Regions from separate parts of the Streptomyces noursei ATCC 11455 genome, predicted to be linked through region 2. Evidence: predicted binding sites of a transcription regulator. Region 2 holds the regulator's gene; each other region holds the start of a gene.
What was found. Region 2 encodes HrcA, which represses chaperone genes, less so after heat shock. Its sites were predicted from a motif close to TTNGCACTCNGNNNNNCNGAGTGCNAA; they were not measured.
Positions count from the first base shown of each region.

Region 1: the regulator HrcA is predicted to act here: its motif matches at 2,059-2,085, upstream of SNOUR_RS43275 (FmdB family zinc ribbon protein).
Region 3: the regulator HrcA is predicted to act here: its motif matches at 2,107-2,133, upstream of groL (chaperonin GroEL).

Region 1 covers NZ_CP011533.1:5,492,610-5,496,599, forward strand. The annotation lists gene SNOUR_RS23370 (hypothetical protein) at 265-507, opposite strand; gene SNOUR_RS23375 (S-methyl-5'-thioadenosine phosphorylase) at 714-1,547, opposite strand; gene SNOUR_RS43275 (FmdB family zinc ribbon protein) at 1,706-2,047, opposite strand; gene SNOUR_RS23385 (MFS transporter) at 2,184-3,494, opposite strand; gene SNOUR_RS23390 (potassium/proton antiporter) at 3,859-3,990, opposite strand, start outside.
Region 2 covers NZ_CP011533.1:6,225,754-6,229,743, reverse strand. The annotation lists gene dnaJ (molecular chaperone DnaJ) at 1-1,137, opposite strand; gene hrcA (heat-inducible transcriptional repressor HrcA) at 1,138-2,154, opposite strand; gene SNOUR_RS26365 (MBL fold metallo-hydrolase) at 2,568-3,302, shown strand; gene SNOUR_RS26360 (DUF3097 domain-containing protein) at 3,384-3,990, shown strand, end outside.
Region 3 covers NZ_CP011533.1:4,136,497-4,140,486, forward strand. The annotation lists gene SNOUR_RS17200 (hypothetical protein) at 1-231, shown strand, start outside; gene groL (chaperonin GroEL) at 321-1,943, opposite strand; gene SNOUR_RS17210 (cold-shock protein) at 2,422-2,625, opposite strand; gene SNOUR_RS17215 (MoaD/ThiS family protein) at 3,093-3,371, opposite strand; gene thrC (threonine synthase) at 3,427-3,990, opposite strand, start outside.

The DNA of each region.
Region 1 (3,990 bases), 730 kb from region 2:
GGGGGACCGGACCGTGCCGAGGCCGGATCGCAGGAGGCGGAGGCGAGGCCGGGCGGGATCGGGGAGCCGCCGGGGAACGGCGGACCCGGCCGCTCGGTGGAGTCCTCGCGGCGGTGATGGGTGCGGCGGTGCCGATAGCGGCATCGGTATCGGTGGTGCGGGCGCGCCCTCGTGACGGGCGCGCGGCAGGTGCCCCGCCACTCGGAGAAGTCTCGCGGCCCGGAGCGGGAGACGCCACTCGATCTTGACGCGTACCCGGCATCGTCATCGCTCCCCGCACTCCGCCGCGGCGGGGTGGGCGACGGGGGCGGACGCGGTGCGGGCGGGGCCGTGCGTCAGGCCGGTGGCCAGTGCTGCGGCGGTCGTTGCCAGCGCGGCGGCGAGCAGGCGCCGGCGTCCCGCCGCGCGCCATCGGGTGCGGACGCCACCCGGGCGGACGGGGACGAAGTGGGGCACTTCACACCGCGGGGGTGCGGGAAGGGACGGGGTCGGGGTGGGGGAGGGCATGGTCGTCACCGCCTGTGGTGCGGAAAGCGGGACCGGCGTTCGGACCCGGCGATCACCACCGTGCCGCACTTCGCCGCGGCCCGCTCCGGCCTGTGGACGGCCCCGCGGTTGTGGACAACTCCGTCACCCGGCAGGGGGGCGGCAGCCGCCGCCCCGCCCCGACGAAGGCCGGCCCCGCCCCTGCGGAGGCCGCCCCCCCCCGGCCGCTACGGCAGCTCTATCCCCAGATCCCACCCCTGGTGCGCGTCCGTGCACAGGCAGGCGCGTTCGGTGGTGGCGGGCAGCGCGGCGACGGTGTCGAAGAGGACCTCGCGCAGCCGGCTGATGTTCTCGCCGAAGACCTTGAGGACCTCCTCGTGGGAGACGCCCTCGCCGGTCTCGGTGCCCGCGTCCAGGTCGGTGACCAGGGTCAGCGAGGTGTAGCACAGGCTCAACTCGCGGGCCAGGACGGCCTCGGGGTGGCCGGTCATGCCGACCACCGACCAGCCCTGGGCGGCGTGCCAGCGCGACTCGGCGCGGGTGGAGAAGCGCGGGCCCTCGATCACCACGAGGGTGCCGCCGTCGACCGGCTCCCAGTCCCGGCCGCGGGCCGCGGCGAGGGCGGCCTCGCGGCCGGCGGGGCAGTACGGGTCGGCGAAGGTCAGGTGGACGACGTTGGGAACGCTGCCGTCCGGGCGCGGTACGCCGTCGAAGTACGACTGGGCGCGGGACTTGGTGCGGTCCACGAGCTGATCGGGGACGAGCAGCGTGCCGGGGCCGTACTCGGGTCGCAGTCCGCCCACCGCGCACGGCCCGAGGACCTGCCGCACGCCGACGGAGCGCAGCGCCCAGAGGTTGGCGCGGTAGTTGATGCCGTGCGGCGGCAGGTGATGCCCGCGGCCGTGCCGGGGCAGGAAGGCGACCGAACGGCCGGCAACCTCGCCGAGGAACAGGGAATCGCTGGGGCGCCCGTAGGGGGTGTCCACAGTGATCTCGGTCACGTCGTCCAGGAAGGAGTAGAACCCCGACCCGCCGATAACGCCAATCTCCGCGTCAGCCATGCGGTCACACTATCGGGGCGCGACGGCGGCCCGCCGGTGACCCGGTGGATCAGCTGCGGGCCGGGAAACGCGGCGGGCCCCGCCGCTCCCTGGTGGGGAGTGGCGGGGCCCGGAGGTCCGATGGCCGGTGCCGCGGTGCGGCCGACCGTCGGCGCAGGTCAGGCGGCGGAGCCGGTGCTCGCCGAGGCCGTCGACTTGCTGTCCGAGGACGAGGCGGACGACGTCGAGGACGAGGTCGAGGAGGGCGCCGAGGACGAGGACGTCGAGGAGGTGGAGCCGCTCGACGACGTGGAGCTGCCGGCAGGGCTGCTGCTGGACGACGAGCCGCGGCTGTCGTTGCGGTAGAAGCCGGAGCCCTTGAAGACGATGCCGACCGCCGAGAACACCTTCTTGAGGCGTCCGTTGCAGCTGGGGCACTCGGTGAGCGCGTCGTCGGTGAACTTCTGCACGGCCTCAAGGCCCTCGCCGCACGCGGTGCACTGGTACTGGTAGGTCGGCACTTGACTTCCTCCTGGCACTCTCACTCATTGAGTGCTAACGACGCTCCATCTTGCAGTATTCCGGCGGATCAGTCCACCGTGAACGCCGCACGGTGACCGACTCCACGCCCGGCACCGGACCCGGTTCCACGCTCGTTCAGGCGCGGCTCAGCTCGCGTTCCCGCTCGTCGGCGACGGTCTCCGCGGGGGCCTCGGCGCCGGTGTCGGCGCCAGTCGCCGACCCGGTGACCACCTTCGAGGGCCGGGGCGCCAGGTAGGCCCGCAGGGAGAGCAGCACCACCAGGGCCAGCGCCGTGCCGGCCAGCGGCACCAGGAAGCCGGAGCTCGGGCCGAAGCGGTCCGCCAGCTGGCCGGCGGCGGTGGCCGCGGCCGCCTGGCCCAGCGCCACCGCGCCGGTCAGCCAGGTGAACGCCTCGGTCCGGGCGGTGGCCGGGACCAGGGACTCGACGAGGGTGTAGCCGGTGATCAGCGCCGGGGCGATGCACAGGCCGACGACCAGGCCGACGGCGCCCAGCAGCGGGACCGAGGTCACGGCCCACAGCGGGGTGGTGGCCAGCGCCAGCAGCCCGTAGGCGACCAGCAGCCGGCGGCGCGGGCCGACCTTCCAGGCGATCGCGCCGCAGGCGATGCCGGCGAGCATGTTGCCGCCCGCGAAGATCCCGTAGAGGACGCCGTTGATGCCGGGTGCTCCGATGTGCTCGGTGAGCGCGGTCAGCGAGACCTGCATGCCGCCGAAGACCGAGCCGATGCCGAGGAACGCCACGATCAGCACGCGCACGCCGGGGACGGACAGCGCGGAGACGCGCGGCTGGTCGTCGGACGAGCCGCGGTGTACGGGCGGCTGGGTGCGCCGCTGGGAGGCGAACAGCAGGCCGCCGGCCAGCGTCAGCACGGCCTCGGCGACCAGGCCGGCGGCCGGGTGGATGCCGGTGCACAGCGCGGTCGCCAGCACCGGACCGACGACGAAGGTGAACTCGTCGGTCACCGACTCGAAGGCGGCGGCGGTGGGCATCAGCGGGCTGCCGCCCAGCTTCGTCGCCCAGCGGGCCCGCACCATCGGGCCGACCTGCGGCGTCGAGGCGCCCGTGGGGACGGCGACGGCGAGCAGCGCCCACAGGGGGGCGTGGGCGAGGGCCAGGGCGATCAGGGCGGAGACGCCGGCGACGTGCACCAGGATGCCGGGGATCAGCACCGTGCGCTGACCGAACCGGTCGGCGAGCTTGCCGCTCTGCGGGGCGAACAGCGCCATCGAGACGCCGGTGGCGGCGGAGACCGCGCCGGCGGTGCCGTAGGAGCCGGTGGTGGACTGGACGAGCAGGACGATGCCGATCGTCAGCATCGCGAACGGCTGCCGGGCCAGAAAGCCGGGCAACACGAAGGTCCATGCGCCGGGCGTGCGCAACAGTTGACCGTAACCGGGACGGGAGTCCTTGACCGCGGATGCCACGGCCGGGCCTTTCTGCCGCCTGGTAGCGCTGCCCCGCGAGGTCGTCACGGGTACGCGCCGAGAGCTGTCCTCTCGCGCAGGACCGAGTGATACCGCGTGGTCCGCACCCGGGAGAGGTGGCTGCGTGTGGCAGGGGACCGCGGCCGCCGAGCGGTCGCGCCAGCTCTGCGTCAGGCAGAGTTGGTTCGTGATCCGTACAAATTTCCTTCTTGATTGTACAGGTCGGATGCAATGAAGCCCTGGGATTAACCAGGGCTTCACGCAGTTTTCCTTGGTATCTCTGGAGAGATAGCGCACATTCGGCGTCCGGCCGGGCAAGCCGGGCGGCGCGTGCGCGGGTGCGGGCGGCCCGGAGCCCGCCGCCTCACCCCACTTCGCGCCGCCGGCCGCGCTTCTCCTGGGGCTGCTGCGGCGCGCCGGTCCCCAGCCAGCCGGCCAGCTTGCCGCCCTGGGACACCGCCTGCAGCCGCCGCTCGGCCGCGTCCCGCACCGGGTC
Region 2 (3,990 bases):
CTACCGCCCGTTGAACGCGTCCTTCAACCGCGAGAACAGCCCCTGCTGCCCCGGCTGAAACTGGCCCTGGGGGCGCTCCTCGCCGCGCAGCTTGGCCAGTCGGCGCAGGAGTTCCTCCTGCTCCGGGTCGAGCTTGGTCGGGGTCTGCACCTCGACGTGGACGATCAGATCGCCCCGGCCGTTGCCGCGCAGGTGGGTCACGCCGCGGCCGTGCAGCGGGATCGACTGGCCGGACTGGGTGCCGGGCCGCACGTCGACCTCCTCCATCCCGTCCAGCGTCTCCAGCGGGCATTTGGTGCCCAGTGACGCCGCGGTCATCGGGATGGTGACCGTGCAGTGCAGATCGTCGCCGCGCCGCTGGAACACCGGGTGGGGCAGCTCGTGGATCTCGACGTAGAGGTCACCGGCGGGGCCGCCACCGGGACCCACCTCGCCCTCGCCGGCCAGCTGGATCCGGGTGCCGTTGTCGACACCGGCCGGGATCTTGACGGTGAGGGTGCGGCGGGAGCGGACCCGTCCGTCGCCCGCGCACTCGGGGCACGGCGTCGGCACGACCGTGCCGAAGCCCTGGCACTGGGGGCAGGGCCGGGAGGTCATGACCTGACCCAGGAAGGACCGGGTGACCTGCGAGACCTCACCGCGACCGCGGCACATGTCACAGGTCTGCGCCGAGGTGCCCGGCGCCGCGCCCTCTCCGCTGCACGTGGTGCAGACGACGGCGGTGTCGACCTGGATGTCCTTGGTGGTGCCGAACGCGGCCTCGCTGAGCTCGACATCGAGGCGGATCATGGCGTCCTGGCCGCGGCGGGTCCGCGAGCGCGGGCCGCGCTGCGAGGCCGTGCCGAAGAACGCGTCCATGATGTCGGAGAAGTTGCCGAAGCCCGCGCCGAAGCCGCCCGCGCCGCCGGCACCGCCGGACTGCGAGAGGGGGTCGCCGCCGAGGTCGTAGACCTGCTTCTTCTGCGGATCCGAGAGGACCTCGTAGGCGGCGTTGATCTCCTTGAACCGCTCTTGGGTCTTGGGGTCCGGATTCACGTCCGGGTGCAGCTCGCGCGCCAGCCGCCGGAACGCCTTCTTGATCTGGTCCTGCGAGGCGTCCCGACCGACACCGAGGACCGAGTAGTAATCCGTGGCCACTTACGACTCCGCGAGGATCTGTCCGACGTAACGTGCCACTGCGCGTACCGCTCCCATCGTTCCGGGGTAGTCCATGCGGGTCGGTCCGACCACGCCCAATTTCGCGACGGCCTCGTCGCCAGAACCGTATCCGACGGTGACGACCGAGGTGGACGTCAGGCCCTCGTGAGCATTCTCATGCCCGATGCGCACGGTCATGCCCGAGTCCTTGGCCTCCCCGAGCAGCTTGAGCATCACCACATGCTCCTCGAGGGCTTCCAGCACCGGCCGGATGGTCAGGGGGAAATCATGCCCGAAGCGCGTCAGATTGGCGGTGCCGCCGATCATGAGCCGCTCTTCGGTCTCCTCCACCAGAGTCTCCAGCAGTACCGACAGTACTGTCGAGACGGTGGCCCGGTCGTCCTGTTCGAAGGATTCCGGGAGATCCTGCACCAGCTGCGGGACGTCCGTGAAACGGCGGCCGACGATCCGGCTGTTGAGCCGGGCGCGCAGATCCGCCAGGGACGTCTCGCCGAACGGTGTCTGGCAGTCGATGAGCCGCTGCTCGACGCGGCCGGTGTCGGTGATCAGCACCAGCATCAGCCGGGCCGGGGCCAGCGCCAGGAGTTCGACGTGCCGGACCGTCGACCGCGTCAGGGACGGGTACTGCACCACCGCCACCTGCCGGGTCAGCTGCGCCAGCAGGCGCACCGTGCGGCCCACCACGTCGTCCAGGTCGACGGCGCCGTCGAGGAAGTTCTGGATCGCCCGTCGCTCGGGGACGGACAGCGGCTTGACGCCGGCGAGCTTGTCGACGAAGAGGCGGTAGCCCTTGTCCGTCGGGATCCGGCCGGCGCTGGTGTGCGGCTGGGCGATGTAGCCATCGTCCTCCAGGACCGCCATGTCGTTGCGGACGGTGGCCGGGGAGACACCCAGCTTGTGGCGCTCGGTGAGCGCCTTGGAGCCCACCGGCTCCTCCGTCCCGACATAGTCCTGGACGATGGCGCGCAGCACTTCGAGCCTGCGTTCACTGAGCATTCCGCCACCTCCAGTCGGCCGTCCCGCCGTGTCGTCTCTTCTCCTGGCACTCGCACGGGCCGAGTGCCAGACCCGGAGCCAGTGTACGGCCGGGTAGCACGGATGCGGCAAGGGCGGGCGTACCGAGGGCTTACCCACCACCGCGGAATCCGACCCCCGGGTCGCCTCTGAGAGCCCCCTGATCGCACCCCGAGGTCCCCCTGATCCCGCCCCGCCACGGCCCCGGGCCGATGCCCCGGGCGGTATCCGTACGGGACCGGCGTCCGGCCGCTCACCACCGGTTCCGGGCCACGCTACCGCGGGGGCGCCAGGCCCCTCGTCGCACTCTCGCCGCGCTCCCGTCCGATGCCCGCGGTGCGTGCCGGACGCCGGACGGCAGGCGGGAGTTCGACGACAGGGGCTAGCGTCTCGGTATGTGCACCACATGGGAAGAGGCGGGCTGGGAGCGGCTCGGCGAGGGTGTCGTCCGGCGCCGGATGCCCGGCTGGGACGAGACGATCGGCGTGATCGCCGGCTCGGAGGGCGTGTTGATCGTCGACACCGGCCCGACGCTCGGCGCCGGGGCCGAACTGCGCCGGACGGTCCGCGCGGTACTGGGCCGCGATGTGACGCATGTCGCGCTCACCCACGCGCACTTCGACCACGTCCTGGGCACCGCGGCCTTCGCGGGGGTGGAGGTGTTCGGCGCGACCGGGATGGCCGAGCTGCTGCGGCACGGCAAGGAGGAGCTGCGGGACTCCGCGGTCCGGCACGGCGTGGACCCGGACACCGCGGCGGAGGCCGCGGACCTGCTGGTCGCCCCGCACCACCACGTGCACGGGGAGCTGACCGTCCGGCTCGGGGACCGGGAGGTGCTGCTGGCCAACGTCGGCCCCGGTCACACCCCCCACGACCTGGCCGTCCTGGTGCCGGGCCGGGCCGGTGAACGGGAGATCGTGTTCTGCGGCGACCTCGTCGAGGAGTCCGGCGAGCCCCAGGCGGGCCGGGACGCCCTGCCCCGGCTCTGGCCCGCCGCGCTGGACCGGCTGCTGGCGCTGGGCGGCGAGGACGCGGTGTACGTGCCCGGCCACGGCGCGGTGGTCGACGCCCGCTTCGTACGCGCCCAGCGGGACGCCCTGGCAGCCCGCTTCGGCGCCGACTCGCCCTGATCCGCCACCCCGTCGACCGTCGCCCCGGCGCCCCGTGCACCGGGGCCCACCGCCCCGCCGATCCCCAGGAAGCAGACCCGCATGCACAGCAGGCACTACAGCCCCGACCTCACTCCCCCCTGGAAGAAGCCGAAGCCGGTGCCCGAGGTGCCGGCCGATCCCGGGCTGGTCGTCGAGGAGGTGGTGACGGGCTACTGCGGCGCGGTCCTGCGGTGCGAGAAGACCGCCGAGGGCCCGACGGTCACGCTGGAGGACCGCTTCGGCAAGCAGCGGGTGTTCCCGATGGTGCCGCGCGGTTTCCTCCTGGAGGGCAGGACCGTCACCCTCGTCCGGCCGCAGAGCCGTCCGGCGCCGAGCGGCCCGGCGCGCACCGCGTCCGGCTCGATCGCGGTCCCCGGGGCGCGCGCCCGGGTCGCCCGCGCCGGTCGCATCTACGTGGAGGGGCGGCACGACGCGGAGTTGGTGGAGCGCGTCTGGGGCGACGACCTACGGATCGAGGGCGTCGTCGTGGAGTACCTGGAGGGCGTCGACGACCTCCCGGCGATCGTCGACGCGTTCGCCCCCGGCCCGGACGCGCGCCTGGGCGTCCTGGTGGACCACCTCGTCCCCGGCTCGAAGGAGTTCCGGATCGCGGCGGCGGTGACCGGTGAGCACGCGCTGGTCGTCGGCCACCCGTACATCGACGTCT
Region 3 (3,990 bases), 2.1 Mb from region 2:
CCCCTCTACGGCTTCGCCGTGGACAATCCGATCCGGGAGCACTGCTTCGTCCCGGCGGTGAGCGCCGTCGCCGTGCGGGAGCCGGCCCACCACGCCGACCTCTACACCCCGATCGACGACCTGACGCCGGCCGGGAGCCCCCTGGACGACTCCGTCCTGGCCTCGCGGAGCGAGGAGCACACCCTGATCACCGAGGAGCTGTCCGCCTGGCTCCTGGACCGCCTGCCGTGACGCCCGGTGCACAACGCCGCCGGGGCGGTACCCCTGGGAGAGGGGTACCGCCCCGGCGAACGAGCGGACGTTGATCAACCAGAGGTCGATCAGAAGTCCATGTCACCGCCCGGCATGCCGCCCGGAGCGGCCGCGGCGGCCTTCTCCGGCTTGTCGGCGATGACGGCCTCGGTGGTGAGGAACAGCGCCGCGATGGAGGCGGCGTTCTGCAGCGCGGAGCGCGTCACCTTGGCGGGGTCGATGATGCCTTCGGCGATCATGTCGACGTACTCGCCGGTCGCGGCGTTCAGGCCGTGACCCGGGGTCAGGTTGCGCACCTTCTCCACGATGACGCCACCCTCGAGGCCGGCGTTCACGGAGATCTGCTTGAGCGGGGCTTCCAGGGCCAGCTTCACGGCGGCGGCACCGGTGGCCTCGTCGCCGTCCAGCTCCAGCTTCTCGAAGACCGAGGAAGCCTGCAGCAGGGCCACGCCACCGCCGGCGACGATGCCCTCCTCGACGGCCGCCTTCGCGTTGCGAACGGCGTCCTCGATGCGGTGCTTGCGCTCCTTGAGCTCGACCTCGGTCGCGGCACCGGCCTTGATGACGGCCACGCCGCCGGCCAGCTTCGCGAGGCGCTCCTGGAGCTTCTCGCGGTCGTAGTCCGAGTCGCTGTTCTCGATCTCGGCGCGGATCTGGTTGACGCGACCCTGGACCTGCTCGCTGTCACCGGCACCGTCGACGATGGTGGTCTCGTCCTTGGTGATGACGACCTTGCGGGCGCGGCCGAGCAGGTCGAGACCGGCGTTCTCCAGCTTGAGGCCGACCTCCTCGGAGATGACGGTGCCACCGGTGAGGATGGCGATGTCGCCGAGCATGGCCTTGCGGCGGTCACCGAAGCCGGGCGCCTTGACCGCGACGGACTTGAAGGTGCCGCGGATCTTGTTGACGACCAGGGTCGACAGGGCCTCGCCCTCGACGTCCTCGGCGATGATCAGCAGCGGCTTGCCGGACTGCATGACCTTCTCCAGCAGCGGAAGGAGGTCCTTCACGTTGCTGACCTTGGAGTTGACGATGAGGATGTAGGGGTCCTCGAGCGCCGCCTCCATGCGCTCCATGTCGGTCGCGAAGTACGCCGAGATGTAGCCCTTGTCGAAGCGCATACCCTCGGTGAGTTCCAGCTCCAGACCGAAGGTCTGGGACTCCTCGACGGTGATGACGCCTTCCTTGCCGACCTTGTCCATGGCCTCGGCGATGAGCTCGCCGATCTGCGGGTCGGCGGCGGAGATGGAGGCGGTGGAGGCGATCTGCTCCTTGGTCTCGATCTCCTTGGCCTGGTCGAGCAGCGCACCGGAGACGGCCTCGACGGCCTTCTCGATGCCGCGCTTCAGGGCCATCGGGTTGGCGCCGGCGGCGACGTTGCGCAGGCCCTCGCGGACCAGCGCCTGGGCCAGAACGGTCGCGGTCGTCGTGCCGTCACCGGCGACGTCGTCCGTCTTCTTCGCGACCTCCTTGACCAGCTCGGCGCCGATCTTCTCGTACGGGTCCTCCAGCTCGATCTCCTTGGCGATGGAAACACCATCGTTGGTGATCGTGGGGGCGCCCCACTTCTTCTCAAGGACGACGTTGCGGCCCTTGGGGCCGAGGGTGACCTTGACGGCGTCGGCGAGCTGGTTCATACCGCGCTCAAGGCCGCGCCGCGCCTCCTCGTCGAACGCGATGATCTTGGCCATGTGAAGTGGTCCCTCCGGGCTGATGGGGGTACCCCCTGGCTCGAACGAAGTCGAGTTCGGGGGAGGAAAGCTCGGACCGCGCTGGCGCCCGCGACGGACGGCCTGCATGCCGTGTGGTTCCTTGCCCCACCTGGCGTGCGGGCCTCACCGACCCGGTCCGTATTCAGCACTCTCACGGGGAGAGTGCTAACGCAATGATTAGCACTCGCACCCATCGAGTGCAAGCGGCTCCGGAGATGTCTCCCATGGTGGTGACACTCGGGCCGGGGGTGGGTACAGGTGCCTGACGGGCGGTGGGCCGCCCGCCCGCGAGAGGGCCGGGCCCCGTCCGTGGGACGAGCGCCAGCCCCTGCTCACCGCCCCTTGGCTCCGCCCGCGCGCGCCCGCGAGGCGCGCGGCCCCCGGGAACGACAGAAGGCCCGCAACCCCGTACTCGGGGATGCGGGCCTTCCGCGAAACGATGCAGTCGGCCGCCGCCTCAGGCGGTGACCCGGACCATGTCCGCCTGTGGCCCCTTCTGGCCCTGCGAGATCTCGAACTCGACCCGCTGACCCTCCTCCAGGGTGCGGTACCCGTCCATCTGGATCGCGCTGTAGTGGACGAAAACATCCGCACCACCGTCGACCGCGATGAAGCCGTACCCCTTCTCCGCGTTGAACCACTTGACGGTGCCCTGAGCCATGCCTAACTCCCCTATTACTGGCCCTTGCACAGGACCGCACTCCGCGGACCCGGGTCAGACCTCACCCCCCGGGAATGGCCCGTGGGGCGTGCGCCGGAACGCGTCGACCGCCGCTGAATGTATCCGGACCAATGCCCAGCGCAACAGGTCAATCGGACGAGAATTCTTGCGCCAGAGAAACGGCCGTATGCACTCAAATCCCGTTATCTCAGGCCAAGTCGGGCCGGGAATAGGCGGCACAAACGACAAATCGCGCACACAACTTGCGCACAAGTCACCGCGATCTCATATGCGTTCGGCATGCGCACGGAGATAACCGGAGGGGGATCACCCCAATGGTATCGCCTTTCACAACACGGAATTGCCCCGTCCGTTTAGCTCGGACGGGGCAATTTCCGGTCACTACCGGCAAAGAGTTGGCGCGAATACGATCCATATCGCGCCGCACCGGACAGTCGTCGGGCGTATCAGCAGCCTCCGGCGACCGCCGGGATGATGGAGACGCCCGCGCCTTCCGGGGTCGGCGTCTGGAGTCCCTGCTCGAAACGGACGTCGTCGTCGTTGACGTAGACATTCACGAAGCGGCGCAGCTTGCCCGCGTCGTCGAGCACCCGGGCCGCGATGCCCTGGTGGTTCTTCTCCAGGTCGGCGATCACCTCGGAGAGGGTCGCGCCCTCGGCGGTGACCTCGGCCTCGCCGCCGGTGTACGTGCGCAGGATGGTGGGGATGCGGACCTTGACGCTCATGGTTCTGCCTTCCAGGAGGTACGGGGGGTGCGGAACGGGCGGGCGGAGGGACGGCTCAGCCGGCCAGGCCGGCCGCGCGGAACGCGTCCAGGTCCGGCCGGATGGTGGCGGTGGGCCCGGCGGCGACGGCGTCGAGGGTCTTCAGGCCGTCACCGGTGTTCAGCACGACGGTGGTCAGCGACGGGTCCAGCACGCCGTTCTCGATGAGCTTCCTGGTCACGCCGACGGTCACGCCGCCCGCGGTCTCCGCGAAGATCCCCTCCGTACGGGCCAGCAGCCTGATCGCGTCCACGATCTGCGGGTCGGTGACGTCCTCGACGGCCCCGCCGGTGCGGCGCGCGATGTCGAGCACGTACGGGCCGTCCGCCGGGTTGCCGATCGCCAGCGACTTGGCGATGGTGTTCGGCTTCTGCGGCCTGACGACCTCGTGCCCGGCCTTGAAGGCCGCGGACACCGGCGAGCAGCCCTCGGCCTGCGCCCCGAAGATCTTGTACGGCTTGTCCTCGACCAGGCCGAGGGCGATCAGCTCCTTCAGCCCCTTGTCGATCTTGGTGAGCTGGGAGCCGGACGCGATGGGGATGACCAGCTGGTCCGGCAGCCGCCAGCCGAGCTGCTCGCA